DNA from 2 places in the Geobacillus sp. FJAT-46040 genome. Region 1 is predicted to be linked to the other one. Evidence: a T-box and tRNA genes for the amino acid it is inferred to sense, from the RefSeq annotation. Region 1 holds a T-box; the other holds one or more tRNA genes.
What was found. The T-box of region 1 lies ahead of serS (serine--tRNA ligase). A T-box ahead of a tRNA ligase gene usually reads a tRNA of that ligase, here a tRNA-Ser.
Positions count from the first base shown of each region.

Region 2: it encodes a tRNA-Ser, which carries the amino acid that the T-box ahead of serS (serine--tRNA ligase) is inferred to sense. The anticodon was not compared.

Region 1 is NZ_NISS01000001.1:2,902,753-2,918,092, reverse strand. It holds rRNA gene CD000_RS15625 (16S ribosomal RNA) at 1-1,439, shown strand, start outside; tRNA gene CD000_RS15620 (tRNA-Ile) at 1,659-1,732, shown strand; tRNA gene CD000_RS15615 (tRNA-Ala) at 1,739-1,814, shown strand; rRNA gene CD000_RS15610 (23S ribosomal RNA) at 2,063-4,991, shown strand; rRNA gene rrf (5S ribosomal RNA) at 5,343-5,459, shown strand; gene CD000_RS15595 (YaaC family protein) at 5,504-6,481, opposite strand; gene guaB (IMP dehydrogenase) at 6,607-8,073, shown strand; gene CD000_RS15585 (serine hydrolase) at 8,178-9,536, shown strand; gene pdxS (pyridoxal 5'-phosphate synthase lyase subunit PdxS) at 9,667-10,551, shown strand; gene pdxT (pyridoxal 5'-phosphate synthase glutaminase subunit PdxT) at 10,576-11,166, shown strand; T-box leader at 11,176-11,396, shown strand; gene serS (serine--tRNA ligase) at 11,451-12,725, shown strand; gene CD000_RS15565 (glycoside hydrolase family 18 protein) at 12,947-14,233, opposite strand; gene tadA (tRNA adenosine(34) deaminase TadA) at 14,319-14,816, shown strand; RNA gene ffs (signal recognition particle sRNA large type) at 14,855-15,119, shown strand; gene dnaX (DNA polymerase III subunit gamma/tau) at 15,237-15,340, shown strand, end outside.
Region 2 is NZ_NISS01000001.1:1,245,832-1,261,171, reverse strand. It holds partial or broken gene CD000_RS06655 (alpha-amylase family glycosyl hydrolase) at 1-107, opposite strand, end outside; gene CD000_RS06650 (MerR family transcriptional regulator) at 481-1,212, shown strand; gene CD000_RS06645 (PilZ domain-containing protein) at 1,317-1,568, opposite strand; gene parC (DNA topoisomerase IV subunit A) at 1,657-4,101, opposite strand; gene parE (DNA topoisomerase IV subunit B) at 4,161-6,098, opposite strand; gene CD000_RS06630 (CoA-binding protein) at 6,259-6,678, opposite strand; gene CD000_RS06625 (ABC1 kinase family protein) at 7,198-8,874, opposite strand; gene CD000_RS06620 (phasin family protein) at 8,926-9,225, opposite strand; gene CD000_RS06615 (MBL fold metallo-hydrolase) at 9,406-10,254, shown strand; tRNA gene CD000_RS06610 (tRNA-Ile) at 10,484-10,557, opposite strand; tRNA gene CD000_RS06605 (tRNA-Tyr) at 10,576-10,657, opposite strand; tRNA gene CD000_RS06600 (tRNA-Thr) at 10,668-10,740, opposite strand; tRNA gene CD000_RS06595 (tRNA-Ser) at 11,038-11,130, opposite strand; tRNA gene CD000_RS06590 (tRNA-Leu) at 11,148-11,230, opposite strand; tRNA gene CD000_RS06585 (tRNA-Ala) at 11,237-11,308, opposite strand; tRNA gene CD000_RS06580 (tRNA-Val) at 11,313-11,387, opposite strand; rRNA gene rrf (5S ribosomal RNA) at 11,397-11,513, opposite strand; rRNA gene CD000_RS06570 (23S ribosomal RNA) at 11,756-14,685, opposite strand; rRNA gene CD000_RS06565 (16S ribosomal RNA) at 15,027-15,340, opposite strand, start outside.

The DNA of each region.
Region 1 (15,340 bases):
ACGTGGGCAACCTGCCCGCAAGACCGGGATAACTCCGGGAAACCGGAGCTAATACCGGATAACACCGAAGACCGCATGGTCTTTGGTTGAAAGGCGGCCTTTGGCTGTCACTTGCGGATGGGCCCGCGGCGCATTAGCTAGTTGGTGAGGTAACGGCTCACCAAGGCGACGATGCGTAGCCGGCCTGAGAGGGTGACCGGCCACACTGGGACTGAGACACGGCCCAGACTCCTACGGGAGGCAGCAGTAGGGAATCTTCCGCAATGGGCGAAAGCCTGACGGAGCGACGCCGCGTGAGCGAAGAAGGCCTTCGGGTCGTAAAGCTCTGTTGTGAGGGACGAAGGAGCGCCGTTTGAACAAGGCGGCGCGGTGACGGTACCTCACGAGGAAGCCCCGGCTAACTACGTGCCAGCAGCCGCGGTAATACGTAGGGGGCGAGCGTTGTCCGGAATTATTGGGCGTAAAGCGCGCGCAGGCGGTTCCTTAAGTCTGATGTGAAAGCCCACGGCTCAACCGTGGAGGGTCATTGGAAACTGGGGGACTTGAGTGCAGGAGAGGAGAGCGGAATTCCACGTGTAGCGGTGAAATGCGTAGAGATGTGGAGGAACACCAGTGGCGAAGGCGGCTCTCTGGCCTGCAACTGACGCTGAGGCGCGAAAGCGTGGGGAGCAAACAGGATTAGATACCCTGGTAGTCCACGCCGTAAACGATGAGTGCTAAGTGTTAGAGGGGTCACACCCTTTAGTGCTGCAGCTAACGCGATAAGCACTCCGCCTGGGGAGTACGGCCGCAAGGCTGAAACTCAAAGGAATTGACGGGGGCCCGCACAAGCGGTGGAGCATGTGGTTTAATTCGAAGCAACGCGAAGAACCTTACCAGGTCTTGACATCCCCTGACAACCCAAGAGATTGGGCGTTCCCCCTTCGGGGGGACAGGGTGACAGGTGGTGCATGGTTGTCGTCAGCTCGTGTCGTGAGATGTTGGGTTAAGTCCCGCAACGAGCGCAACCCTCGCCTCTAGTTGCCAGCACGAAGGTGGGCACTCTAGAGGGACTGCCGGCGACAAGTCGGAGGAAGGTGGGGATGACGTCAAATCATCATGCCCCTTATGACCTGGGCTACACACGTGCTACAATGGGCGGTACAAAGGGCTGCGAACCCGCGAGGGGGAGCGAATCCCAAAAAGCCGCTCTCAGTTCGGATTGCAGGCTGCAACTCGCCTGCATGAAGCCGGAATCGCTAGTAATCGCGGATCAGCATGCCGCGGTGAATACGTTCCCGGGCCTTGTACACACCGCCCGTCACACCACGAGAGCTTGCAACACCCGAAGTCGGTGAGGTAACCCTTACGGGAGCCAGCCGCCGAAGGTGGGGCAAGTGATTGGGGTGAAGTCGTAACAAGGTAGCCGTACCGGAAGGTGCGGCTGGATCACCTCCTTTCTAAGGACGAAAAGCGGAGGCGAGCGTTTCGCCGCGATGGGCAAATGTTCTTCGCCTAGAGGGATGTTTACATCCCGAAGGCGAAGGTTATTTGACCCCGAGCGGCGGCGAGCCGAAGCTAGACAGAATTTCTTGACAAAACCTATCAGTTTGATTATAATGACGCTTGCTGTTTTGTTTAGTTTTGAGGGAACTTATTGTTCCTTGCAATGTGTATATGGGCCTATAGCTCAGCTGGTCAGAGCGCACGCCTGATAAGCGTGAGGTCGGTGGTTCAAGTCCACTTAGGCCCATTGGATGGGGCCTTAGCTCAGCTGGGAGAGCGCCTGCTTTGCAAGCAGGAGGTCATCGGTTCGATCCCGATAGGCTCCACCATATCAAGGTAAGAGGTTTCAAAGAAGTCGCTTTGCGTCTACAAGCGGATTCGGAGAAGCCGAATTCCTCGACACAAACCAGCGAAGAAGCGAATTCAAAGGAGCTACTTTGCGCCTTCGTCTTCCAGCAGGTTCAAGGAAGATGGATTCCTCGGCGCAAAGCTGCAAAGAAGCAGACTCAAGGCAGCAGCTTCGTTCCTTGAAAACTAGATAACCGATAAAGCAAAGGAAGAAGCCGAGAGCGCGATAGGTTAAGCTAGAAAGGGCGCACGGTGGATGCCTTGGCACTAGGAGCCGATGAAGGACGGGGCAAACGCCGAAACGCTTCGGGGAGCTGTAAGCAAGCGTTGATCCGGAGATGTCCGAATGGGGGAACCCACTGTCCGTAATGGGGCAGTATCCATGCCTGAATCCATAGGGCATGGAGGGCACACCCGGGGAACTGAAACATCTTAGTACCCGGAGGAGAAGAAAGCAACCGCGATTCCCCAAGTAGCGGCGAGCGAAACGGGAACAGCCCAAACCAAGAGGCATGTCCTCTTGGGGTTGTAGGACCGCTCACGATGGGAGTGAGAAAGGGACGGGGTAGACGAACCGGTCTGGAACGGCCGGCCAGAGAAGGTGAGAGCCCTGTAGTCGAAACTTCGTTCCCTCCCGAGCGGATCCTGAGTACGGCGGGACACGGGAAATCCCGTCGGAAGCAGGGAGGACCATCTCCCAAGGCTAAATACTCCCTAGTGACCGATAGTGCACCAGTACCGTGAGGGAAAGGTGAAAAGCACCCCGGGAGGGGAGTGAAAGAGAACCTGAAACCGTGTGCCTACAAGTAGTCAGAGCCCGTTGATGGGTGATGGCGTGCCTTTTGTAGAATGAACCGGCGAGTGACGATGGCGTGCGAGGTTAAGCCGAAGAGGCGGAGCCGCAGCGAAAGCGAGTCTGAATAGGGCGAAAAGTACGTCGTCGTCGACCCGAAACCAGGTGATCTACCCATGTCCAGGGTGAAGGCCGGGTAACACCGGCTGGAGGCCCGAACCCACGCACGTTGAAAAGTGCGGGGATGAGGTGTGGGTAGGGGTGAAATGCCAATCGAACTTGGAGATAGCTGGTTCTCCCCGAAATAGCTTTAGGGCTAGCCTCGGGATGGAGAGTGTTGGAGGTAGAGCACTGATTGGGCTAGGGGCCCTCATCGGGTTACCGAACCCAGTCAAACTCCGAATGCCAACGACTTATGCCCGGGAGTCAGACTGCGAGTGATAAGATCCGTGGTCGAGAGGGAAACAGCCCAGATCGCCAGCTAAGGCCCCAAAGTGCACGTTCAGTGGAAAAGGATGTGGAGTTGCCGAGACAACCAGGATGTTGGCTTAGAAGCAGCCACCATTTAAAGAGTGCGTAATAGCTCACTGGTCGAGTGACTCTGCGCCGAAAATGTACCGGGGCTAAACGTGCCGCCGAAGCTGCGGGATGACCGTTGGTCATCGGTAGGGGAGCGTTCTAAGGGCAGAGAAGCCAGACCGGAAGGACTGGTGGAGCGCTTAGAAGTGAGAATGCCGGTATGAGTAGCGAAAACAGAGGTGAGAATCCTCTGCGCCGAAAGCCTAAGGGTTCCTGAGGAAGGTTCGTCCGCTCAGGGTTAGTCGGGACCTAAGCCGAGGCCGAAAGGCGTAGGTGATGGACAACAGGTTGAGATTCCTGTACCACCTTCTTCCCGTTTGAGCGATGGGGGGACGCAGGAGGATAGGGCGAGCAGGCGGCTGGAAGAGCCTGTCCAAGCCGCAAGGCTGATCCGCAGGCAAGTCCGCGGATCATAAGGCCAAGCGGTGACGGCGACGGATTGATCCGGAAGTCCCCGATTTCACACTGCCAAGAAAAGCCTCTAGCGAGGGAAGAGGTGCCCGTACCGCAAACCGACACAGGTAGGCGAGGAGAGAATCCTAAGGCGCGCGGGAGAACTCTCGTTAAGGAACTCGGCAAAATGACCCCGTAACTTCGGGAGAAGGGGTGCTCTTTGGGGTGAAGAGCCCTGAAGAGCCGCAGTGAAAAGGCCCAAGCGACTGTTTATCAAAAACACAGGTCTCTGCGAAGCCGAAAGGCGACGTATAGGGGCTGACACCTGCCCGGTGCTGGAAGGTTAAGGGGAGCGCTGAGCGGAAGCGAAGGTGCGAACCGAAGCCCCAGTAAACGGCGGCCGTAACTATAACGGTCCTAAGGTAGCGAAATTCCTTGTCGGGTAAGTTCCGACCCGCACGAAAGGTGTAACGACTTGGGCGCTGTCTCAACGAGAGACCCGGTGAAATTATACTACCTGTGAAGATGCAGGTTACCCGCGACAGGACGGAAAGACCCCGTGGAGCTTTACTGCAGCCTGATATGGAATTTTGGTATCGCTTGTACCGGATAGGTGGGAGCCTGGGAAGCCGGAGCGCCAGCTTCGGTGGAGGCGTCGGTGGGATACCACCCGGGCGGTATTGAAATTCTAACCCGCACCCCTTAGCGGGGTGGGAGACAGTGTCAGGTGGGCAGTTTGACTGGGGCGGTCGCCTCCCAAAAGGTAACGGAGGCGCCCAAAGGTTCCCTCAGAATGGTTGGAAATCATTCGGAGAGTGCAAAGGCACAAGGGAGCTTGACTGCGAGACGGACAGGTCGAGCAGGGACGAAAGTCGGGCTTAGTGATCCGGTGGTTCCGCATGGAAGGGCCATCGCTCAACGGATAAAAGCTACCCCGGGGATAACAGGCTGATCTCCCCCAAGAGTCCACATCGACGGGGAGGTTTGGCACCTCGATGTCGGCTCATCGCATCCTGGGGCTGTAGTCGGTCCCAAGGGTTGGGCTGTTCGCCCATTAAAGCGGTACGCGAGCTGGGTTCAGAACGTCGTGAGACAGTTCGGTCCCTATCCGTCGCGGGCGGAGGAAATTTGAGAGGAGCTGTCCTTAGTACGAGAGGACCGGGATGGACGCACCGCTGGTGTACCAGTTGTCCCGCCAGGGGCACCGCTGGGTAGCTATGTGCGGACGGGATAAGCGCTGAAAGCATCTAAGCGTGAAGCCCCCCTCAAGATGAGATTTCCCACCGCGCAAAGCGGGTAAGATCCCTCGAAGATGACGAGGTCGATAGGTCCGAGGTGGAAGCGTGGCGACACGTGGAGCTGACGGATACTAATCGATCGAGGGCTTAACCTAGAAAAGTGAAAGCGCCGCGATTAGCTCTCGAAGCCAAATGTTCTTCACCCGCAGGGGTGCTTGCACCCCGAGGGGGAAGGTTATTTGGCAGAAGAGAGCTAGGCGCTGGAACTGGACAAAGAAAAGCGCAGGCGAGCGGTTCGCCGCGACGGGCAAATGTTCTTCGCCTGCAGGGATTTCCGATCCCGAAGGCGAAGGTTATTTGACCCCGAGCGGCGGCGAGCCGGAGCTGGACAATGCGAAAAGCGCAGGCGAGCGGCTTCTTCCTGAGCACGGTTATCTAGTTTTGAGGGAATGAAAAAGTCTTGACAACAGGTCAACTTTCCTTATAACAAGACTTGTCCATTGTTGCCTAGTGGCTATGGCGGAGGGGAAACACCCGTTCCCATCCCGAACACGGAAGTTAAGCCCTCCAGCGCCGATGGTAGTTGGGGCCAGCGCCCCTGCAAGAGTAGGTCGTTGCTAGGCGAAAATCCCCTGCTGTATATACAGCAGGGGATTTTTGATTTGATTCAACCCAAAAATTTCCGCATTAAGTATTCATGAAGCAGCAACGGCACTTTTTCCGCCGACACGGAGAGAAACTCAAGAATAAAAGTGTATGCCTTGCTTGGGTAAGAATGGAGAAGCTCGCTCCACCATTCCGTCTCATAGCGCGAAATCATGCTCAAGTTATACAGCAACAAGTAATGGGCGTGTATTTCTGGAAGCGAGAATGTTTTCTCTTTCTTGACTGGAATTCGGAGTGTACCGTCAAGATGGAATAAAAACGGACCTTCTCCGGCCGGCGACAGCGGCGATTCTATATGAAAATACAGAAATTCTCCTTCTTCTTTGGCGAACGAAAGCCGCTTTCCTTGTCCTTCTTCACAGAGATATTGGACAAAGCGGGACAACGACATATGGTAGTGGTCCAAAATCACTTTTGGGATGGCGAGCATCGGCGGCGAAGCAGTATGTACAACAGGCAAGGATAACGGTTTTTTTCGCCCGCTTAGAAGAAAAAACGTTTCATGCAACTCGCCAATTCGTTGCAACAGCGTGCCCATGCGAAATTTTTCCCCAGCTTCTTGTTTCACATGAAACATTTTTTCAGAAAAATGTGCGAATAAACCGTTTTTTTGTATTTTCACTTCATCATCTAAAAATTCGTAGCCCTGTTTTTTTCGTTTTCTTGCTGATACACCATGGGCCAAGACCGATGTTGATTCCGGGTAGTCGGGGTCGACAGTGAGCAGGCATGCTTTTAAGAGCTGCACCATGCCGTAAAACAAGAGAACCGGCTTGATGGACAGCGGCGCCTGCTGGGCAGCGGCGTAAAAGTTTTGCCCGTGTTCCAGATAATATAAAAATGGGTAACAGTTTGCATAACTGCGTTGGACGGCGTCATCCCGCTGCAGCTGTTGATAGCATTGCCGCAAAAATTGCTGCGCAGTATCGGCCGAGCGGAAAACAGAAAGGCGAAACAGTTGACCGTGATTTCCGAACATTTTTACCCCCCTTACATAGAATTGTCTTGAAATAACTGAAAAGTTGGACATTTTCTTGATTCCTTGACAGTAGTTTAACCAGTTGTTAAGCTACTAATAATATTTCCGGACAAGGGGGAGAAAACATGTGGGAAGCGAAATTCGCCAAGGAAGGATTGACGTTTGATGACGTTCTTCTCATCCCAGCGAAGTCGGACGTATTGCCGCGCGATGTTGATGTAACCACGAAGTTGAGCGATACGCTGCAGTTGAACATCCCGATTCTCAGCGCTGGGATGGATACGGTCACCGAAGCGGAGATGGCAATTGCGATGGCGCGTCAGGGAGGCCTTGGCATCATTCACAAAAATATGTCGATCGAACAGCAGGCCGAGCAGGTCGACAAGGTGAAACGGTCGGAACGAGGCGTCATTACGGACCCGTTTTTCCTAACGCCGGATCATCAAGTGTATGATGCAGAACACTTAATGAGTAAATATCGGATCTCGGGGGTGCCGATCGTCAACAACCCCGAGGAGCAAAAATTGGTCGGCATTATTACGAACCGTGACTTGCGTTTCATTCAAGACTATTCGATTAAAATTTCCGAGGTAATGACGAAGGAAAACTTGATCACTGCTCCGGTGGGGACAACGTTGGAGGAAGCAGAGAAAATTTTGCAGCGACACAAGGTCGAAAAACTGCCTCTTGTTGATGAAAACGGTGTGCTGAAGGGATTAATTACGATCAAGGATATTGAAAAAGTCATTGAGTTCCCGAATTCGGCGAAAGATGCGAAAGGGAGGCTGATTGTCGGGGCGGCCGTCGGGGTGACGGCGGACACGATGATTCGCGTCAAAAAGCTTGTTGAGGCAGGGGTTGATGTCATTGTCGTTGACACGGCGCACGGCCATTCGAAAGGCGTCCTAGAGACGGTGGCCAACATCCGACGCCAATACCCGGACTTGAACATCATCGCCGGCAATGTCGCGACAGCTGAAGGGACGCGCGACTTGATTGAGGCTGGGGCGAACATTATTAAAGTCGGAATCGGTCCGGGGTCCATCTGCACGACCCGGGTTGTCGCCGGGGTTGGTGTGCCGCAAATTACGGCGATCTACGACTGTGCGACTGAGGCGCGCAAACATGGCGTCCCGATCATCGCTGACGGCGGGATCAAATATTCCGGCGACATTGTGAAGGCGATCGCGGCTGGGGCGCATGCGGTTATGCTCGGCAGCTTGCTTGCTGGTGTTTCCGAAAGCCCGGGTGAGACGGAAATTTACCAAGGCCGCCGCTTTAAGGTGTACCGGGGCATGGGATCGGTCGCAGCCATGGAGCGCGGCAGCAAAGACCGCTATTTTCAAGAAGATGCGAAAAAGTTTGTCCCGGAAGGCATCGAGGGACGCGTTCCATACAAAGGGCCGCTTGCCGACACGATTTATCAGCTTGTCGGTGGGTTGCGCGCCGGCATGGGCTATTGTGGAACCCGCAATTTGGAAGAGTTGCGCGAAAAAACGCAGTTTATCCGCATGACGAGCGCGGGGCTTCGTGAAAGCCATCCGCATGACGTGCAAATTACGAAAGAAGCGCCGAACTACTCTGCTTTTTGATCGGAGTTGCGCCGATCGGCTCAACTTTGACGGAGACATGTCCTCCGTCTATTTTTTTGGCCGACGGTATGTTACAATAACGGTTGTGTGAGGAGGGTGTCATTGTGAGGAGGAGAAAACAAAACTGGTTGTTTTGGTTGCTGTCGATTTGCCTTTGTTTAACGTTTGGTCCGTTTCAACAGACGGTGAAGGCGGAAAGCGCCCCGCTTGACATCCGGGCGGATGCTGCGATTTTAGTGGATGCACAAACGGGAAGAATTTTGTATGAAAAAAATATCGATACGGTGCTTGGGATTGCCAGCATGACGAAAATGATGACCGAGTATTTGCTTCTTGACGCCATTAAGGCGAAGCGCGTCAAATGGGATCAAATGTACACGCCAAGCGATTACGTGTACCGGCTGTCGCAAGACCGGGCGCTGTCCAATGTCCCGTTGCGAAAAGATGGCAAGTATACGGTGCGTGAGCTGTACGAGGCAATGGCCATTTATTCGGCGAACGGGGCAACGGTCGCGATTGCTGAGATCATCGCTGGATCGGAGAAAAATTTTGTGAAAATGATGAACGACAAAGCGAAAGAGCTTGGGCTGAAAGATTATAAGTTTGTCAATGCCACAGGGTTGAGCAATAAGGATTTAAAAGGATTCCATCCAGAAGGGACAAGCACAAATGAGGAAAACGTCATGTCCGCACGTGCGATGGCGATGCTTGCCTACCGGTTGCTGAAAGATCATCCCGAAGTGCTGAAAACAGCGAGCATTCCTCATAAAGTATTCCGGGAAGGAACAAAAGATGAAATCAAAATGGACAACTGGAATTGGATGCTGCCTGGGCTTGTGTACGGATACGAAGGTGTAGACGGGTTGAAAACCGGCTATACGGAATTTGCCGGCAACTGTTTCACCGGGACGGCGAAACGAAACGGCGTCCGCTTGATTTCGGTTGTCATGAATGCGAAAGATGCGAGTGGGAAAACAACAAAAGAGGCGCGCTTTAAAGAGACAGAAAAACTATTTAACTACGGATTTAACCAATACTCCCTCGAGACGCTTTATCCAAAAGGGTACCAGCTGAAAGGAAAAGAAACACTTCCGGTCGTGAAAGGGAAAGAAAAAGAGGTTCGTGTCGCGACAGGAAAGAATCTGGATCTGCTTGTGAAAAGCGGCGAGGAAAAACAATACAAACCTGTATATGTGTTGGACAAGAAAAAAATGACAAAAGAAGGAAAGCTAGTCGCCCCTTTGAAAAAAGGGGAAACGGTGGGATATATGACGCTCGAATATAAAGGGGACGACTCCCTTGCCTTCTTAAGCCCAGACATGCAAAAAAACATCCGTGTGCCGCTTGTCACAACAGCTGAAGTCGAAAAAGCCAATTGGTTTGTTCTTTCGATGCGCGCGGTCGGCGGACTGTTTGTTGATTTATGGACAAGCGTCGCCAAAACAGTGAAAGGCTGGCTGTAAAATCGACTCCCCTTGATGGGGAGCTTTTTTCCATTGTGATTTTTGTAAAAATTGAGGTAAAATAAAACAGTGGAATCGTCCTTTTGCATGCCTCGCAAAGCATAAGGATTAGGAATAGGGGGAATCAACGTTGGCATTGACAGGTACGGACCGCGTCAAACGCGGCATGGCGGAAATGCAAAAAGGCGGCGTCATCATGGACGTCGTGAACGCAGAACAGGCGAAAATCGCTGAAGCGGCAGGGGCTGTCGCGGTTATGGCGCTCGAGCGCGTCCCGGCGGACATTCGCGCCGCTGGCGGTGTCGCGCGCATGGCCGACCCGACGGTGATCGAAGAAGTGATGAACGCCGTTTCGATCCCAGTCATGGCGAAAGTGCGGATCGGTCACTATGTTGAGGCGCGTGTCTTAGAGGCGCTTGGTGTCGACTACATTGACGAAAGCGAAGTATTAACGCCGGCTGATGAGGAGTTCCATATTGACAAACGGCAGTTTACCGTTCCATTTGTGTGCGGTTGCCGCGATTTAGGGGAAGCGGCGCGCCGCATTGCAGAAGGGGCATCGATGTTGCGGACGAAAGGAGAGCCGGGGACAGGCAACATCGTTGAGGCCGTGCGCCATATGCGCAAAGTGAACGCGCAAATTCGCAAAGTCGTCAACATGAGCGAAGATGAGCTTGTCGCTGAGGCGAAACAGCTCGGGGCTCCGGTTGAGGTGCTGCGCGAGATCAAGCGGCTTGGCCGCCTGCCGGTCGTCAACTTTGCCGCCGGCGGTGTCGCGACACCGGCTGACGCTGCCTTGATGATGCACTTGGGTGCGGACGGTGTCTTTGTTGGGTCTGGCATTTTCAAATCGGAAAATCCGGAAAAATACGCGCGCGCGATCGTAGAGGCGACGACTCATTACGAAGACTATGAATTGATCGCACACTTGTCGAAAGGATTGGGCGGCGCGATGCGCGGCATCGATATCGCGACATTGTTGCCGGAGCACCGGATGCAAGAACGCGGCTGGTAAGCTAAATAAAGGAGCAAAGCAACGATGAAAATAGGTGTACTTGGACTGCAAGGAGCTGTGCGGGAGCATGTTCGCGCCATTGAGGCGTGCGGCGCCGAGGCGGTCATCGTGAAAAAGCCGGAGCAGCTTGAAGAGTTGGACGGTCTTGTGCTGCCGGGCGGCGAAAGCACAACGATGCGGCGGCTCATCGACCGCTATGGGCTGATGGAGCCGCTCAAGCAATTTGCCGCTGCCGGCAAGCCGATGTTCGGCACGTGCGCCGGGCTGATTTTACTGGCGAAACGAATCGTCGGTTACGACGAGCCGCACTTAGGTTTGATGGACATTACGGTGGAGCGGAACTCGTTCGGTCGGCAGCGGGAAAGCTTTGAGGCGGAGCTGTCGATTAAAGGCGTCGGCGATGGCTTTGTCGGCGTCTTCATCCGCGCTCCGCATATCGTGGAGGCCGGGGACGGGGTCGATGTCTTGGCGACATACAATGACCGCATTGTCGCCGCTCGACAAGGACAGTTTCTTGGCTGCTCGTTCCACCCAGAGCTGACCGACGATCATCGATTGATGCAATACTTCCTCAACATGGTCAAAGAAGCGAAAATGGCGTCAAGCCTCAAGTAAAGTGATCAAGCGAAAGCGATGAGAGGAACGAGTAGCGGGATGCCTTCCTTATCAGAGAGCCGGTGGGCGGTGCGAACCGGCAGGGAGCTCCTGTGAATCCATCCTCGAGCAAAACGTTGAACGCCCAAAGGGCCAGTAGGCGTTTTCGGCCGCCGCCGTTAACGGCAAAAGGGGAAGGCATAGCAAGCCTTCAATAAGGGTGGCACCGCGGGATGGCTCCCGTCCCTTTTTTGGGACGGGGGCTTTTTTATGTATAATATTGAATGGAAAAGGAGGTAAAAGCCATGCTGGATATGAAAATATTGCGCACCCAGTTTGAAGAAGTGAAAGAAAAACTAATGCAGCGCGGCGGGGATTTGACGAACATCGACCGCTTTGAACAATTGGACAAAGACCGCCGCCGCTTGATCGCGGAAGTCGAAGAGCTGAAAAGCAAGCGCAACGATGTGTCGCAGCAAATCGCTGTCCTAAAGCGCGAGAAAAAGGACGCCGAGCCGCTGATTGCCCAAATGCGCGAAGTCGGTGACCGCATTAAACGGATGGATGAACAAATTCGCCAGCTTGAGGCGGAACTCGACGACTTGTTGTTGTCGATTCCAAACGTGCCGCACGAATCAGTGACGATCGGCCAATCAGAAGAGGACAATGTGGAAGTGCGGAGATGGGGAGAGCCGCGTTCGTTTTCCTTTGAGCCGAAGCCGCATTGGGAAATCGCCGATCGGCTCGGTTTGCTCGACTTTGAGCGAGCCGCCAAAGTGGCGGGAAGCCGATTTGTCTTTTATAAAGGGTTAGGAGCGCGGCTTGAGCGGGCGCTCATCAACTTTATGCTTGACATCCATCTCGATGAATTCGGTTACGAAGAAGTGTTGCCGCCATATTTAGTGAACCGGGCGAGCATGATCGGAACCGGACAGTTGCCGAAATTTGCCGAGGATGCGTTCCATTTGGACAGCGAAGATTATTTCCTCATTCCGACCGCTGAGGTGCCGGTGACGAACCTGCACCGCGACGAAATTTTGGCCGCAGATGATTTGCCGATTTACTATGCGGCCTACAGCGCCTGCTTCCGCGCGGAAGCCGGGTCGGCCGGCCGCGACACGAGAGGGCTGATCCGTCAGCATCAGTTCAATAAAGTCGAGCTGGTAAAGTTCGTAAAGCCGGAGGACTCGTACGATGAATTGGAAAAGCTGACGCGCCAGGCAGAGACGATTTTGCAACGGCTCGGGCTTCCGTACCGCGTTGTCGCCTTGTGCACCGGAGACCTTGGATTCTCGGCGGCGAAAACGTACGATATTGAAGTTTGGCTGCCAAGTTACGGAACGTACCGGGAAATTTCGTCGTGCAGCAACTTTGAGGCGTTTCAAGCGCGCCGTGCCAACATCCGCTTCCGTCGGGATCCAAAAGCGAAACCGGAGTACGTGCATACATTAAACGGTTCGGGGCTAGCCATTGGGCGGACGGTCGCCGCCATTTTGGAAAACTACCAGCAAGAAGACGGCTCGGTCATCGTTCCGGAAGCGCTTCGTCCTTACATGGGGAATCGGGACGTCATTCGCTGAAAAAAAGGTGCTTGAGGCAAATCGTTGGTTGACTTTTCCCGACTGCCGTGTTATAGTGAATGACGTTGGCAATGAGGAACAAGAAGTCTTGTTCTTGGCCAAGACGATGATGAAGAGGACTGACGCGCATAAGAGGAGATTGTCATCTGAAACGGCTGACCGCCGAAAGCCGTTTCCCATCATAAAAAAACCCGCCGTTGACCGGCGGGTTTTTTATGCCTTTATTTTTTTACAACAGTAAATTGATCAGCGATCAGCAGCCAGTTTTGTGGAAAATCAATGCCAAGTTTCCAATAGCTGACCCCGCGCAAACCAAGTTCCTTCACGAGATTAAATTTTGCTTGAATGGAGCGGGCGTCCTCAAACCATACTTCATGCTCGCGTCCGTTTTCGTCGCGATAGCGAAAATGCGGTGCCTGCGCCTCCGTATCGTATTCGATGGCAACGTTATACTTTGCGGCGAGGGCGATGGCTTGCTGCGGGCTGATGGCCTGGGCGTACGGGCCGCCGGGTACATATGGCAGCGTCCAGTCGTAGCCATACAAGTTTTGCCCCATCAAAATTTTTCCGGCTGGCATTTCAGAGATGGCGTACTCGAGAACGCGGCGGACCGGACCGATCGGGGACACCGGCATCGGCGGCCCGCCGCTGTAGCCCCATTCATACGTCATGATCACGACAAAGTCGACAATTTGTCCATGGGCGCGGTAGTCGTGTGCTTCGTACCAACGTCCGCGCTGGGTCGCGCTCGTTTTCGGCGCCAAGGCGGTCGACATCATCCACCCTTCTCGTGCAAACCGCCGTTTCGCTTTGCGCAAAAACGCATTATACGCCTCACGGTCTTCCGGGCGCAAATATTCAAAATCAAAATGGATGTCGCGGAAGCCATACCGTCTAGCGGTCGCGACAATGTTGTCGAGCAGACGATTTTGCAGCGTTTCGTTTGTTAACATAAGCGCGCCGAGCTCGTCGCTGAACTGCCCGTTTTCAATGTTGGCGACAACCATAACGAGCGTGACGCGGTTGGCGCGGGCAATATCCGGAAAGTCGTCAAGCGGCGGCTCTTGCAATGTCGCGTCGCGTCGGATCGCAAAATAAAAAGGACTCAAATAAGTCAAATACGGAGCGGCTTCGCGAGCGCTCGCCTCCAGCGCTGGGCTGACAGTCGCGCCGCGCGGTTCAATATAGGCGTTAAACTCCGCTCTTCGCTTGGCGCCGGGCGGTATATAAAGCCGCTGCCCGACCTTAAGCGGAGCGTTTAAGGAGAGGCGATTCACTTCGGCAAGCCGCTGCATCGGAATCGAAAATCGGCGTGCAATCGACCATAACGTGTCGCCGCGCTGCACCCAGTAAAAACGACCGACGATCGGGATCACGAGCGCCTGACCGACAACGAGTTTATCAGGGTTTGGAAGCTTGTTGGCCCGGACAATGTCTTCCGCCGTGGTCCCGTATGCCTCAGCAATTCCACTTAACGTTTGTCCACTCTGCACTACGTGGATTTGCATACTTGACCTCCTAGTTGCGTCTTTATTCTCCATATTCTATGATGAAAAGAAAGGAGAAATGACCGTTTGTGTGAAGGGGTATACGATGAACACCGACGAGTACTACATGCGATTGGCAATGGAAGAAGCAAAAAAAGCGGAGCAGATCGGCGAAGTGCCGATCGGCGCTGTCATCGTTCAAGACGGCCGCGTCATCGCCCGCGCTCATAATTTGCGGGAAACCGAACAACGCGCCATCGCTCATGCAGAAATTTTGGCAATCGATGAAGCATGCCGGGCAACCGGTTCATGGCGGCTTGAGCGGGCGACGTTGTACGTAACGCTTGAGCCGTGTGCCATGTGCGCAGGCGCCATTGTTCTTTCCCGCATCGAACGGGTTGTATTTGGCGCGTTTGACCCAAAGGGAGGGTGCGCTGGGACATTGATGAACTTATTGCAGGAAAGCCGATTTAACCATCAGGTTAAGGTGGTAAGCGGGGTGCTTGCTGACGAGTGCGGTTCGCTGTTGAGCCAATTTTTTCGACGATTGCGCGAACAAAAGAGAAATGTTGGCGGGAGTGCCAACGAAAATTCCGTCGATTGACATTGCATTTTTTCCGCTAACGAGCTATACTGATAGTGCCGTGCTAAGCGGGGAGGTAGCGGTGCCCTGTACTCGCAATCCGCTCTAGCGAGGCTGAATTCCTTCTCGAGGTTAGTCTGTTGCGAGGCCTGTCTCAAGCAAGTGGTGTTGACGTCTGGGTCCCGCGCAATGGGATTCCGTGAACCCTGTCAGGTCCGGAAGGAAGCAGCAGTAAGCGGATGCTCCCATGTGCCGCGGGGACGCCTGGGCTGAGCTAACTGCTTGAGCAACGCTCGGGGCAGCTAATCGACAGAAGGTGCACGGCCTTACATAGCGATAGGGAACAAAACCCACTCATGGCGAGTGGGTTTTTTGTTATTTCAAATTGCAATAGGAAGTTATATAATAGATAGGACGAGAGAAAGAGGAGGGCCGTTTTCCGTGGCATACCAAGCGTTATATCGCGTGTTTCGGCCGCAGCGCTTTGCGGACATGGTCGGCCAAGAACACGTGACCAAGACGTTGCAAAGCGCCCTGCTTCAACA
Region 2 (15,340 bases), 1.7 Mb from region 1:
TCGATCGTCGTCGACGACATTTCCCCGACCGTCATGACGTCATATTTCGAAAACACTTCGTGGTTCATCTCTTGCAAAAACTCATGAATGCGCGGTCCGTCCGTATAAATTTGATAAACGACTGCTTTTTTCCACCAAGGGGTTGTTGACATCTCTCTTCACCTCGTTCGTCGGGATAAAAAACATACCATTGGCATCGGCGGCCAATGGTACGGGCGGGAAATAAATGATTTCGCACATCGTTCTCTTGCTTCCACACACGGCAATCATGAGCGGGCGGCTTTACGCACTTTCCCAAAGACAAGTTTGTCAACATCTTTCGATGACCTTCTTCATTTTTCGACAATAGTTGTTGTTTTTTTGCTAACTTCCACTTCTTTTGTTATGTTTTGTCAAGCGGCAGGAAAATCAACGACCGAGTAGGAAAATAAAACATAACGCAAATCAATTCCAAAAGACGAGAAAGGATGAGGAAATGCGATGAAAACCTATACACTCCGCGAAGCAGCGAAAAAAATCGGGGTCACCGCCCGCGATTTGAAACAATGGGAAAAGCAATTCGCCGGATCGATTGCCGTCCCACGCACAACCGAGGGGGCACGCATGTACACCGACGAGCTGATCGACCGGTTTCGCCATATCCGCACTTGGCTTGAGGACGGCCGCCATCCGCGCGAAGTGGCTGAAATGATCAGGCAAATGGACGGACAACCGGCAGAGCGAGCCAACGAGACAGCCGCTCAAGTGGAAACAGCCGTCATGGAAGGGGAAATCATCGATGTGCCCCGCCTGCTGCATCAAGGGATGCCATACATAGCCGAGCAGTTGGCGGCCCGCTTAAAAGACGATATCGTCGACGCCTTGAAACAGGAAACGACAGCCACGGTCCGGCAAGCGATGGATGAGGTGAAAGGCCGCCTTGACTACATCGAGGAGCAAACGACGGCAGCTGCCGAAATGGTGCGCCGTTCACTCCGCGATTACGAGGACGCATGGCAGCAAAAAACGGAACAGCTGCATGAACATTTGGAAACGGTCGTCGCGTTCTGTCAAGAGGAAAAAGTAAGACAGGAAGAGGAGCGAAAACAGCTCGAACTGCGCATTTTAGAACGGGAAAAAGCGTTTCGCGAGCTCGTGTTGTCGTTTCGGCAAACCGCTGCCAGCACCAGCGCTGCTCGAACTCGGGCAAATGAATGGTGGAAGTTTTGGTGAAGACGATTTTGGCATCAATGTGACAAGGGCACCCGTTTTGGATGCGCCATACCTCCGTCAAAAATCAAAAAAGGGCCCCGCCAAAACGCGGGCCCCTTTTTGCGTCATATTCGGCGGCTCTCGGCCGCATGTCGTTTGATGGCTTCGATCAAGTGCGCTTCTTCTTGTTTGGTGACATGGAGGCGGACGCCATAATAGTAGGCGTGGACAAACGGTCTTTCCCAGACAAGCTGCCCCCGCAGCGTAAAGGAGGCAGCGTTTAGCCAAAACGAGATGTCAACCAGCGTTCCCCCTGTTGAAAAGGGAAGGCGGCCTTCCGTTTCGATTTTCATCCCGTGCGGACTTAGATCGTGAATGTAGACGCTGCGCTCGCCATCGGCTGTGCGCAGTTCGGCCGAGGCGGCCGGCCAAACTGATGCCGGAACGGTTCTTGACGCTTAAACCTCATCCTTCCTCCCCTTTTCCAAGCAGCTTCGCCGGCTCTTTCCAGACGTCCACCACCGGCCCGGCTTCGTCAGTGTCAACGACAAACGAACCCGTGCTGTAGCGGTCGGAGAGACGAAGGGAAGCGGCTTCGATCGTCTCGACCACCCCTTTTTCCGTCCGCAATCCGACCATTTCCTCATCGCTGCTGACAAAGACGGCGCCGACAACTCGGTGCGGGTTGGATTTCACTTCGCGCACAATCACAACGCCGCGCTTCGCCCGTGATGACGGCTCAAACTCGCTCATCGCCACTTTTTTCACCGCTCCGCGCTGCGTCACGACGACGAACGAGCCCCCCTCTTCTAGGCGAACGGGACACGCAGCGGCGACAAAGTCCCCTTCCTTCAATTGAATCCCTTTCACGCCAGCCGCGCGCACACCAACAAGGCTGATCTCCTCCTCGGCAAACAAGAGCGCATGTCCATCATGCGTCGCAAGCCAAAGATGGCCGCATCCATCCGTCGCGTAGACGGCGATGACGTCATCATCCTCTTTCACATTAACGGCCACAAGCGGGCGGGTGTAGCGCTGCACTTGGTATTGAGCGAGCTCCGTTCGCTTTACGAGCCCTTGTTTCGTCACAAAGATGAGCTGCTCCCCGGTGTTAAAGGAAGAGACTGGAACAGCGGCGACGAGTTCATCGTCGCGTTCAAGCGGAATGAGATGGGAAATGTGCTGGCCGACCTCTTTCCAACGGATATCAGGGAGCGTATGCACCGGGCAGTATAAATAATAACCGCGGCGGGTGAAAAGCAAGAGCACATCGGTCGTATTCATCTCGAGCTGGGCGAGCAGCCGATCCGTTTCCTTCATGCCCATGTCTTGACCGTTTGAGGCGCTGTATGAACGATAGCTCGTCCTCTTCACATATCCTTCTTTTGTCACGGTGACGATCACATCTTCCGCCGGAATGAGCGCCTCCACCTTCACTTTCAGCTCTTCAATCTCCTCTTCAATCACCGTCCGCCGCTCATCGGCATATTGCTTTTTCATCGTCTTCAGCTCTTTTTTGATGACGCCAAGCAGCTTCTTTTCATCGGCGAGAATCCCCGTAAGTTCCGCAATCGCCTGATCCAGTTCTTCCGCTTCTTGACGCAGCGCCGTGATGTCGGTGTTCGTCAACCGATACAGCTGGAGCGTCACGATCGCCTCGGCCTGCGCTTCGGTGAATCCGTAATGAGCCATCAGCCGTTCTTTGGCGTCGCGCTTGTCGCTTGAAGCCCGAATCGTCGCAATCACCTCATCCAAAATGGAAAGCGCCCGAATCAAGCCGTCGACGATGTGCTTCCGCTCATTCGCTTTTTTCAGCTCAAAATGCGAGCGGTTGGTGACGACCTCTTTCCGGTGGGCGATGTAGGCATCCAACAGCTCCGGCAAACTCATCAGCTTCGGCCGGCGCTCATGGATCGCCACCATGTTGAAGCTGTACGGCACTTGCAAATCCGTATTTTTGTACAAGTAGTTGAGAATCGCTTCCGCATCGGCGTCTTTTTTCAATTCGATGACGATCGACAGCCCGTTCCGGTCCGTTTCATCGCGCACATCGGCGATGCCGTCGAGCTTTTTGTCGAGGCGAAGCTCGTCAATTTTTTTCACTAAATTCGCTTTGTTCACTTCATACGGCAGTTCCGTGATGACAATGTGCTTTTTCCCGCCTTTTCCCTGCTCGATGGCGGCTTTGGCGCGGATGATGATTTTCCCGCGGCCGGTCTCATACGCCTTGCGGATGCCGTCTTTCCCTTGGATAATGCCGCCGGTCGGAAAATCGGGGCCAGGAAGAACCGTCATCAGCTCGTCAACAGTGCAATCCGGCCGGTCGATCCGCATCAAGACGGCGTCGATCACCTCGCCAAGCGCATGCGGCGGAATGTCGGTCGCATAGCCGGCCGAAATCCCGGTCGAGCCGTTCACCAACAAATTCGGAAACATCGCCGGCAGGACGGTCGGCTCATCGGTCGTATCGTCAAAGTTCGGCACAAACGGAACCGTTTCTTTGTCAATATCGCGAAGCAATTCGGCGGCAATCGCCGACAGGCGCGCTTCCGTGTAGCGCATCGCCGCCGGCGGGTCGCCGTCGATGCTGCCGTTGTTGCCGTGCATCTCCACCAGCACGTTGCGCAGCTTCCACTCTTGGCTCATCCGCACCATCGCTTCATACACCGATGAGTCGCCGTGCGGATGAAAGTTGCCGATCACGTTTCCAACCGTTTTCGCCGCCTTGCGAAACGGTTTATCAGCCGTGTTGCCATCGATGTACATCGCATATAAAATACGGCGCTGCACGGGCTTCAACCCGTCGCGCGCATCTGGGAGCGCCCGGTCTTGGATAATGTATTTGCTGTAGCGGCCAAAGCGGTCGCCAAGCACGTCCTCTAACGGCATTTCCAGCAATCGTTCTGCCATCGTCATTCTCCTTTCCTAACACATCAGCACCAAAAAGGCGGCGCCTTTTCACGCCGCCATCAGCCGATCCATCCCGGTTCCTCTTCGAGCCCGAAGGCGACGTGCGTTTCGATCCATTTGCGGCGCGGCTCGACTTTGTCGCCCATGAGCGTCGTCACCCTCCGTTCGGCGCGGGCCGCATCTTCAATGCGCACGCGGATGAGCGTACGCGTCTGTGGGTTCATCGTCGTTTCCCATAATTGATCGGCGTTCATTTCGCCGAGCCCTTTATAGCGCTGAATCGTATAGCCGCGGCCCATTTTTTTCGTAATTTCTTTCAGCTGCTCGTCCGTCCACGCATATTCGACGATTTCGTTTTTGCCGCTTTTTTTGCTGATTTTGTAAAGCGGCGGCAAGGCGATGTACACTTTTCCCGCTTCAATCAGCGGACGCATGTAGCGGTAAAAAAACGTCAAAAGCAGCACTTGAATATGGGCGCCGTCCGTGTCGGCATCGGTCATAATGATCACTTTGTCGTAGTTGACATCATCGAGCGAAAAGTCAGCCCCGACGCCGCCGCCGATGGCGTGGATGATCGTATTGATTTCCTCGTTTTTCAAAATATCGCCAAGTTTCGCCTTTTCCGTGTTGATGACTTTTCCGCGCAGCGGAAGCACCGCCTGGAATCGACGGTCGCGCCCTTGTTTCGCCGAACCGCCCGCCGAATCGCCTTCAACGAGATAGAGCTCATTTTTTTGCGGATTGCGCCCTTGCGCCGGCGTCAGCTTGCCGCTTAAGAGCGCCTCTTTCCCTTTCCGCTTTTTGCCGCTTCTCGCCTCTTCGCGCGCTTTGCGGGCCGCTTCACGCGCCTGATAGGCCCGGATCGCTTTCTTAATGAGCATCGCGCTTACGTCCGGGTTTTCTTGCAGAAAGTACATGAGCTGCTCGGACACCACCGCATCGACGGCCGAACGCGCTTCGCTCGTTCCGAGCTTTCCTTTCGTCTGCCCTTCAAACTGCAGCAAGTGCTCTGGGATGCGCACCGAAACGACCGCGGACAACCCTTCGCGAATATCGGTTCCTTCCAAATTTTTATCTTTTTCCTTGAGCAAACCGACACGGCGGGCGTATTCGTTAAAAACGCGCGTCATCGCCGTTTTCGCACCCGCCTCATGCGTGCCGCCGTCTTTTGTGCGCACGTTGTTGACAAACGACAGCACGTTTTCCGAATAACCGTCATGAAACTGGAACGCAAACTCGACTTCAATGCCGTTTTGCTCGCCAGCAAAATAAACGACCGGGTGGAGCACATCTTTCTCCTCATTCAAATAGGCGACAAACGCTTCAATTCCGTTTTCGTAGTGGAACACCTCGCGCATGCCGGTCCGTTCGTCAACGAGTTCGATTTTCAGCCCTTTTAACAAAAACGCCGATTCGCGCAGCCGTTCACTCAATGTTTCATAATCGAAGACTGTCGTGCTGAAAATCGTTGGGTCCGGCTTAAATTGAATGATGGTTCCGGTTTTGTTCGTTGTGCCGATTTTCTCTAGCGTCGTCACCGGTTTGCCTCCATGCTCAAACCGCTGCCGGTAAATGAAGCCGTCGCGATGAATCGTGACGACCAGCCATTCTGATAAGGCGTTGACAACCGACGCCCCGACTCCGTGCAGACCGCCGCTCGTTTTATAGCCGCCTTGGCCGAATTTGCCGCCGGCATGAAGCACGGTCAAAATGACTTCCGGCGTCGGCTTGCCGAGCTTATGCATCCCGACCGGCATGCCGCGCCCCTCATCCAAAACCGTGATGCTGTTGTCTTTATGTATTTGCACGAAAATGTAGTTTCCGTATCCGGCCAACGCCTCATCGACCGAATTGTCAACAATTTCGTAGACAAGATGATGCAAGCCGCGGCTGTCGGTGCTGCCAATGTACATCCCCGGCCGCTTCCTGACTGCCTCGAGCCCTTCCAACACTTGAATGGCATCTTCGTTATATTCGTATGTCGCATGCTTTGCCACAAGGCCACCCCTTCCTACAAAAACAAGAACACCTGTTTCTATTGTACCACAAACTTCCCGACTGTCCATTGCCTTTTGACATCCCCCGACAAATTCGGACAAGTGCGACAAAAAAACGAAAGGACCATCTCGAACAAGATGGCCGTTTCATGGATTAAGATTAAGCACGCTTGGTGAGCGCATGTTCCACTTTAATGCAGCGATCCATAATGACCGTGTAGCCTTTTTCTTTCAAAAAGCGATACGCCTCCTCATTGACGACGCCAAGCTGCGCCCAAAACACGTCGGCATCGATTTGCACAAACTCGCGGGCCAGCTCGGGCAAATGCTCAGAGCGGCGGAACACATCGACGATGTCGACATGGCCTTCGATATCGGTTAGTTGATCAACCGCCGGAATGCCTTCCCACTCATCGATCATCGGATTGACCGGAATGATTTCGTATCCAGCGTCTTTCATCGCTTTCGCCACCATATACGACTCGCGCTCCGGATTGTTGGACAACCCAACGACGGCAATCCGTTTCGCCTTGCGCAAAATTTCACCGATTTCTTCCCGGCTTGGGTTGACAATGGGCATCGGGTTCTCTCCTTCCCTCTTTGGTTTTGCAATACTTGTTTCGCGATCGAGAAAGAAAAATCCTTCTATGAGACAGAAAATGGTTTAGCCCTTTTTAAAACAGCTCCATTTCGATTTTGGCTACAAGCCGCTTATACGCAGGCCCCGTCCCGCATACACGCCCGCTAAAAAAACAGTCGTCATGGCCATGAGGTGGACGACAATCCATCCCCATCGCCCGTAGCGGAATGAGGAAGCCGCAAGCGGAGAGCGCGCGTTTTGGGGGACGATTTATTTCCCACTCCCTAAACGCTGTCCTAGACAACACTGTTAGTATAATCCAAAGCATGGCATTTATTCCGGCGCCTTCACCGGCTTTCCTCTCCATCAGGCTGCCTAGCATGGCTTAACAAACGTGCTTCGCGCAAATGGATGATGGATGAAAAAAGGTGTCCCGCTGTTTTGGGGACACCTTCCATCGATCGGACTGCATCAACCTTTCAAGAATTTCCGAACAAAGAGATCATTGTGCAACAAACGCTAAAACTTTCCCGAACGAAAAATCGAGTAAAGCAGCCAACCAAAAAGAAAAGCGGACACACCTAATCCGATTTCAACAGCAGGAAATTTCCATAGCAGCATCGACTGCCGTCCGAACGATGAAGCGATCATCATGCCAGCCATGACGATGCTCCACGAAAGAAGAACGATGCTAATGGACAGTCGGTTGCTAATTTGATCAAGTTTGTGCAAAAACGCCTCAAGGTCTGACGCTGTCATCTCGAGCTGAAGTTTGCCGCGCCGCATGATTTTGGCCAGCTCCTTTACACTGTCCGGCAGCCGAAGGAGCATCTCGCCATAATCGGCGACGCGCCTCCACGCTGTCTCCGCCACCCGGTCAGGCCGAAGACGGTCTTTCAACAGCTTCCGCCCAAACGGCTCCGCCACATCCATGATGCGAAACTGCGGATCAAGCGTCTCCACGACCCCTTCGACCGTCAACAGCGCTTTCCCTAACAGCGTCAAATCGCTTGGGATGCGAATGCCATGGCGAAACGCCACCGAAAGCAAATCCTCGACGGCTTCCCCAAGACTGATCTCACCGAGCGGGACGCGGTAGTATTTCTCCCGCAACTCGTCAATATCATCGCGCAATTTGCCTTCATCGACTCCGTCAGGAACAATTCCTAAACCGTAAATCGCACCCAACACCCCATCCGTGTTTTGCCGCATTAAGGCGATGATGAGTGAAGAAAGATGATGTTTGACATGAGGTCGAAGGCGGCCCATCAAGCCAAAGTCAATGAAGGAAAGCGTTCCATTGTCAAGAACAAATACATTGCCAGGATGAGGGTCGCCATGAAAAAATCCATGCTCAAACATTTGTTGAAAGGTTGCTTCAGCCAAACGCTCGGCGATCGTTTTTAAGGAGTGGCCGTTCGCTTTCAACCGCTCGATCTCCCCGAGTTTGATCCCTTCGACATATTCCATCGTGAGCACTGTTTTCGTCGTATAATCCCAAAACACCTTCGGGACATACACCGACGAATCGCCGGCAAACTGCCGTGCAAACCGTTCCGCATGGCGCGCCTCGACTGTATAATCCAGCTCCTGCCGTAATGAACGCGCCAGTTCATCGACAATCTCAGACAATTGGTAGGTTGCCGCCCAATCGAGACGGCGTTCCGCCAGCACGGCCAAATCTTGCAAAATTTCCAGATCCGTCTCCACCCGCACAGCGATGTGCGGGCGCTGCACTTTCACCGCCACGGCCTGTCCGGAAGGAAGAACCGCCCGGTGCACTTGTCCAAGCGAAGCGGCAGCGAGCGGCATTTCCTCAAATGAACGAAAGAGTGTTTCCAGCGAACTTCCAAACTCCGCTTCGACAATCCGGCGGACATCGGCAAACGGAAACGGCGGAACTTGGTCTTGCAGCTTTTCGAGCTCACTGATGATCGGAGCGGGAATCAAATCCGGCCGTGTGCTGGCAATTTGCCCGAGCTTCACGAACGTCGGGCCGAGCTCCTCAAGCACAAGGCGGAGCCGCTCCCCAACCGTTTTTCCTTCCTTTTTCCCTTGCTCCGCTTTCCATCGCGGCGGCAACGAAAGAAACGACGAAAAGCCGAGTTCATCGACGATCATCCCGAATCCGTGCCGAAGCAAGGAGGCGGCGATTTCGTGATACCTTCCGATATGGCGCATCCGTTTTCCGATCATCGAGACATCTCTCCTAAGGCGGCAAAAAGCGAGCGGACAGGCCGCATCGGTTTACTGCCCGCTTTGTTCCTTTTCTTCAAGACGGCGGATTCGCTCCTCGAGTTGCCGCACGTCTTCTTTCGTCGCCAAGTCGAGTTTATCGATCACCTGCTTGATTTGCTCGCGTACAAGCCGCTGCACTTCCGTTTTCCGCGCTTCGGTCTGCTGTTTCCATTGATCGATCACTTCCTTCGATTCGTCAAGCGACAATTCCCCTTTTTTGACTAACTCGTCAATGATTTTTTCCACTTGTTCTTTGCTTGCAATCGCCAATCCCAGCCCGAATGCCAATCCTTTTTTCAAAATGCTCATCCTGTTTTCCTCCTTTCCTCCTTTCCTTTATAGTACCATTATTTGGCGGGGCATGTCGAGCAAGCGGCCAAAGAGGAAAAAGCGGAAGGTGTTTTCCGTTCGAACCTAGCGTTGCATATCCCGCTTCTCGATAAGGAATCCTATCGATGGGCTATCCATTCGTGCAAGGAGGGAGTTCCCATGGCAGAGGAACAACTGCACTACGGAGAAGACTATCGTTTCATACCTGCGACGTCAGCAGCGAGCGGCCTCGGAGTCAGCGTGCTGCCCGATTTGTACTGCCATACGATCCAAATCGTGAACATTTGTCTTGTCGGCCGCCCAGACGACCGCGCGTTTGTATTGGTCGACGCTGGCATGCCGGGATCAGCCGATGACATTGTTTCAGTCGTGGAAGACCGCTTTGGCAGCGGCAGCCGCCCGCAAGCCATTGTTTTAACCCACGGCCATTTTGACCACGTTGGAGCGATTGTTGAGCTTGTCAAGCATTGGAATGTCCCGGTGTATGCCCATCCGGCTGAACTGCCGTATTTGACTGGAAAGGCGAGCTATCCTGAACCTGACGCTTCCGTCGAGGGCGGCTTCATCGCCAAAATCTCGCCGTTTTTTCCGAACGAGCCGATTCAATTAGGCAACCGCGTCCAGCCGCTCCCTGCGGACGGCACCGTTCCGCACTTGCCGGAATTTCGCTGGATCCACACACCGGGGCACACGCCAGGCCACATTTCGTTATTTCGGCCGCGCGACGCCGCTTTAATCGCCGGCGACGCGTTCGTCACCGTCCGCCAAGATTCACTGTATAAAGTGTTGACCCAACAAATCGAAATCAGCGGCCCGCCGCGCTATTATACCATCGATTGGCGCGCCGCCCGCGAGTCGGTGCACAAGTTAGCCGCACTCTTTCCGTCAGTCGCCATCACCGGACACGGTGCTCCTGTCGCCGGCAAAGAGCTGCGTGAAGGGTTGACAAAACTCGCCCGTGATTTTGACCGTATCGCTACCCCTGATTATGGGAAGTACGTCCATTAGGCAAACGGACTATCGTTCCGTGAACGGCTTCTAGTTTTGTTTGAAGCGGAAGTTTCTCTGCTAAAACCACTTTCAAGTAAAAACCAAGGGAGGGTGTCTGAACGGGGGCACCCTTTCGTTGACATGTAAAAGTCAGAGGATTCTCCATGGAGATGGTAGAGCACATTATGCCTTTAGCGACAACGCAAAAAAGACGACAAGAATCATTCTTGTCGTCCAACATAAGAGATGGGCCTAAGTGGACTTGAACCACCGACCTCACGCTTATCAGGCGTGCGCTCTAACCAGCTGAGCTATAGGCCCGCTTATAAGAAATAAAAATGGAGGGGGACGGATTCGAACCGCCGAACCCAAAGGGAGCGGATTTACAGTCCGCCGCGTTTAGCCACTTCGCTACCCCTCCGTAATCGTGATGCCGACTGCAGGACTCGAACCCGCAACCTACTGATTACGATTCAGTTGCTCTACCAATTGAGCTAAGTCGGCATAAAATAAATGCAAGAAGGTGGCTCATTGTTGTGCTCTGTGCCTCTTCCTCTACAAGCTGTTTCGAGGAAGCAGGATGCGTCGAGGCAACTCGAAGCCGACTCGACGATGCAGATGCTCGTCTCTACCAATTGAGCTAAGTCGGCATAATTATGATATAAATCGTGGCTCATTGTTCATTTGTTGTGTCCCTTCCTCTACCAGCCAATTCGAAGAAGCTGGGTGCGTCGGGACAACTCGAAGCAAATTCGACGATGCAGATGCTCGTCTCTACCAATTGAGCTAAGTCAATATTTATGGCGGAGGAGGAGGGATTCGAACCCCCGCGGGCTGTGACACCCCTATCGGTTTTCGAAACCGACCCCTTCAGCCAGACTTGGGTACTCCTCCATAGCTGTTTGGAGCGATGCGGTCGAGAGGACTTGAACCTCCACGGGGTTGCCCCCACTAGGCCCTCAACCTAGCGCGTCTGCCATTCCGCCACGACCGCATACAATGGAGCGTAGGGGATTTGAACCCCTGACCTCTTCGCTGCCAGCGAAGCGTTCTCCCCCTGAACTAACGCCCCATGATGGTGGAGTATACTGGGATCGAACCAGTGACCCCCACGCTGTCAACGTGGTGCTCTCCCGCTGAGCTAATACTCCACGTTGTTTGCCTAGCAGCGACCTACTCTTGCAGGGGCGCTGGCCCCAACTACCATCGGCGCTGGAGGGCTTAACTTCCGTGTTCGGGATGGGAACGGGTGTTTCCCCTCCGCTATCACCACTAGGCAATGGCGACAAGTATTATTATAAGGGAATTGAGCTTATTGTCAAGGACTTTTTTTCATTCCTTCAAAACTAGATAACCGTTTCGGGAAGAAGCCGGGGCGAACCGCTCGCCTGCGCTTTTCGCTGTCTAGTTCCGGCCGCCATCGGCTCGCGACGCTTCGGTCCTGCTGCGGCGGGCTAAGCCCGCTCGCAGGCCCTCCAGCGCACCTCGCCGATAAGCAGGCGGCCTCCACTTTTCTTGTTAGGTTAAGCCCTCGATCGATTAGTATCCGTCAGCTCCACGTGTCGCCACGCTTCCACCTCGGACCTATCGACCTCGTCATCTTCGAGGGATCTTACCCGCTTTGCGCGGTGGGAAATCTCATCTTGAGGGGGGCTTCACGCTTAGATGCTTTCAGCGCTTATCCCGTCCGCACATAGCTACCCAGCGGTGCCCCTGGCGGGACAACTGGTACACCAGCGGTGCGTCCATCCCGGTCCTCTCGTACTAAGGACAGCTCCTCTCAAATTTCCTCCGCCCGCGACGGATAGGGACCGAACTGTCTCACGACGTTCTGAACCCAGCTCGCGTACCGCTTTAATGGGCGAACAGCCCAACCCTTGGGACCGACTACAGCCCCAGGATGCGATGAGCCGACATCGAGGTGCCAAACCTCCCCGTCGATGTGGACTCTTGGGGGAGATCAGCCTGTTATCCCCGGGGTAGCTTTTATCCGTTGAGCGATGGCCCTTCCATGCGGAACCACCGGATCACTAAGCCCGACTTTCGTCCCTGCTCGACCTGTCCGTCTCGCAGTCAAGCTCCCTTGTGCCTTTGCACTCTCCGAATGATTTCCAACCATTCTGAGGGAACCTTTGGGCGCCTCCGTTACCTTTTGGGAGGCGACCGCCCCAGTCAAACTGCCCACCTGACACTGTCTCCCACCCCGCTAAGGGGTGCGGGTTAGAACTTCAATACCGCCAGGGTGGTATCCCACCGCCGCCTCCACCGAAGCTGGCGCTCCGGCTTCCCAGGCTCCCACCTATCCTGTACAAGCGATACCAAAATTCCATATCAGGCTGCAGTAAAGCTCCACGGGGTCTTTCCGTCCTGTCGCGGGTAACCTGCATCTTCACAGGTAGTATAATTTCACCGGGTCTCTCGTTGAGACAGCGCCCAAGTCGTTACACCTTTCGTGCGGGTCGGAACTTACCCGACAAGGAATTTCGCTACCTTAGGACCGTTATAGTTACGGCCGCCGTTTACTGGGGCTTCGGTTCGCACCTTCGCTTCCGCTAAGCGCTCCCCTTAACCTTCCAGCACCGGGCAGGTGTCAGCCCCTATACGTCGCCTTTCGGCTTCGCAGAGACCTGTGTTTTTGATAAACAGTCGCTTGGGCCTTTTCACTGCGGCTCTTCAGGGCTCTTCACCCCAAAGAGCACCCCTTCTCCCGAAGTTACGGGGTCATTTTGCCGAGTTCCTTAACGAGAGTTCTCCCGCGCGCCTTAGGATTCTCTCCTCGCCTACCTGTGTCGGTTTGCGGTACGGGCACCTCTTCCCTCGCTAGAGGCTTTTCTTGGCAGTGTGAAATCGGGGACTTCCGGATCAATCCGTCGCCGTCACCGCTTGGCCTTATGATCCGCGGATTTGCCTGCGGATCAGCCTCACGGCTTGGACAGGCTCTTCCAGCCGCCTGCTCGCCCTATCCTCCTGCGTCCCCCCATCGCTCAAACGGGAAGAAGGTGGTACAGGAATCTCAACCTGTTGTCCATCACCTACGCCTTTCGGCCTCGGCTTAGGTCCCGACTAACCCTGAGCGGACGAACCTTCCTCAGGAACCCTTAGGCTTTCGGCGCAGAGGATTCTCACCTCTGTTTTCGCTACTCATACCGGCATTCTCACTTCTAAGCGCTCCACCAGTCCTTCCGGTCTGGCTTCTCTGCCCTTAGAACGCTCCCCTACCGATGACCAACGGTCATCCCGCAGCTTCGGCGGCACGTTTAGCCCCGGTACATTTTCGGCGCAGAGTCACTCGACCAGTGAGCTATTACGCACTCTTTAAATGGTGGCTGCTTCTAAGCCAACATCCTGGTTGTCTCGGCAACTCCACATCCTTTTCCACTGAACGTGCACTTCGGGGCCTTAGCTGGCGGTCTGGGCTGTTCCCCTCTCGACCACGGATCTTATCACTCGCAGTCTGACTCCCGGGCATAAGTCGTTGGCATTCGGAGTTTGACTGGGTTCGGTAACCCGTTTGGGGCCCCTAGCCCAATCAGTGCTCTACCTCCAACACTCTCAAACCCGAGGCTAGCCCTAAAGCTATTTCGGGGAGAACCAGCTATCTCCAAGTTCGATTGGCATTTCACCCCTACCCACACCTCATCCCCGCACTTTTCAACGTGCGTGGGTTCGGGCCTCCAGCCGGTGTTACCCGGCCTTCACCCTGGACATGGGTAGATCACCTGGTTTCGGGTCGACGACGACGTACTCACACGCCCTGTTCAGACTCGCTTTCGCTGCGGCTCCGCCTCTTCGGCTTAACCTCGCACGCCATCGTCACTCGCCGGTTCATTCTACAAAAGGCACGCCATCACGCATGAACGCGCTCTGACTACTTGTAGGCACACGGTTTCAGGTTCTCTTTCACTCCCCTCCCGGGGTGCTTTTCACCTTTCCCTCACGGTACTGGTGCACTATCGGTCACTAGGGAGTATTTAGCCTTGGGAGATGGTCCTCCCTGCTTCCGACGGGATTCCTCGTGTCCCGCCGTACTCAGGATCCGCTCGGGAGGGAACGAAGTTTCGACTACAGGGCTCTCACCTTCTCTGGCCGGCCGTTCCAGACCGGTTCGTCTACCCCGTCCCTTTCTCACTCCCATCGTGAGCGGTCCTACAACCCCAAGAGGACATGCCTCTTGGTTTGGGCTGTTCCCGTTTCGCTCGCCGCTACTTAGGGAATCGCGGTTGCTTTCTTCTCCTCCGGGTACTAAGATGTTTCAGTTCCCCGGGTGTGCCCTCCATGCCCTATGGATTCAGGCATGGATACTGCCCCATTACGGACAGTGGGTTCCCCCATTCGGACATCTCCGGATCAACGCTTGCTTACAGCTCCCCGAAGCGTTTCGGCGTTTGCCCCGTCCTTCATCGGCTCCTAGTGCCAAGGCATCCACCGTGCGCCCTTTCTAGCTTAACCTATCGCGCTCTCGGCTTCTTCCTTTGCTTTATCGGTTATCTAGTTTTCAAGGAACAAAATTGATTCTTGAGAGAACATGACTCGTTCCCTCAAAACTGAACGAAACAGAAGCGCGATGGATTGGTAGGTTGGCCATTGCGGCCTCCGCTTTTCGAATTGTCTAGCTCCGGCTCGCCGCCGCTCGGGGTCAAATAACCTTCGCCTTCCGGGTGCAAGCACCCTTGCAGGCGAAGAACATTTGCCCATCGCGATCGCCACGATGGCGATATTTCGCCGTTGCCCGCAGGACGCGGGCTGCCTTTAGGCGAAATTACGGCGCTTCCGCTTTTCTTCGTCCTTAGAAAGGAGGTGATCCAGCCGCACCTTCCGGTACGGCTACCTTGTTACGACTTCACCCCAATCACTTGCCCCACCTTCGGCGGCTGGCTCCCGTAAGGGTTACCTCACCGACTTCGGGTGTTGCAAGCTCTCGTGGTGTGACGGGCGGTGTGTACAAGGCCCGGGAACGTATTCACCGCGGCATGCTGATCCGCGATTACTAGCGATTCCGGCTTCATGCAGGCGAGTTGCAGCCTGCAATCCGAACTGAGAGCGGCTTTTTGGGATTCGCTCCCCCTCGCGGGTTCGCAGCCCTTTGTACCGCCCATTGTAGCAC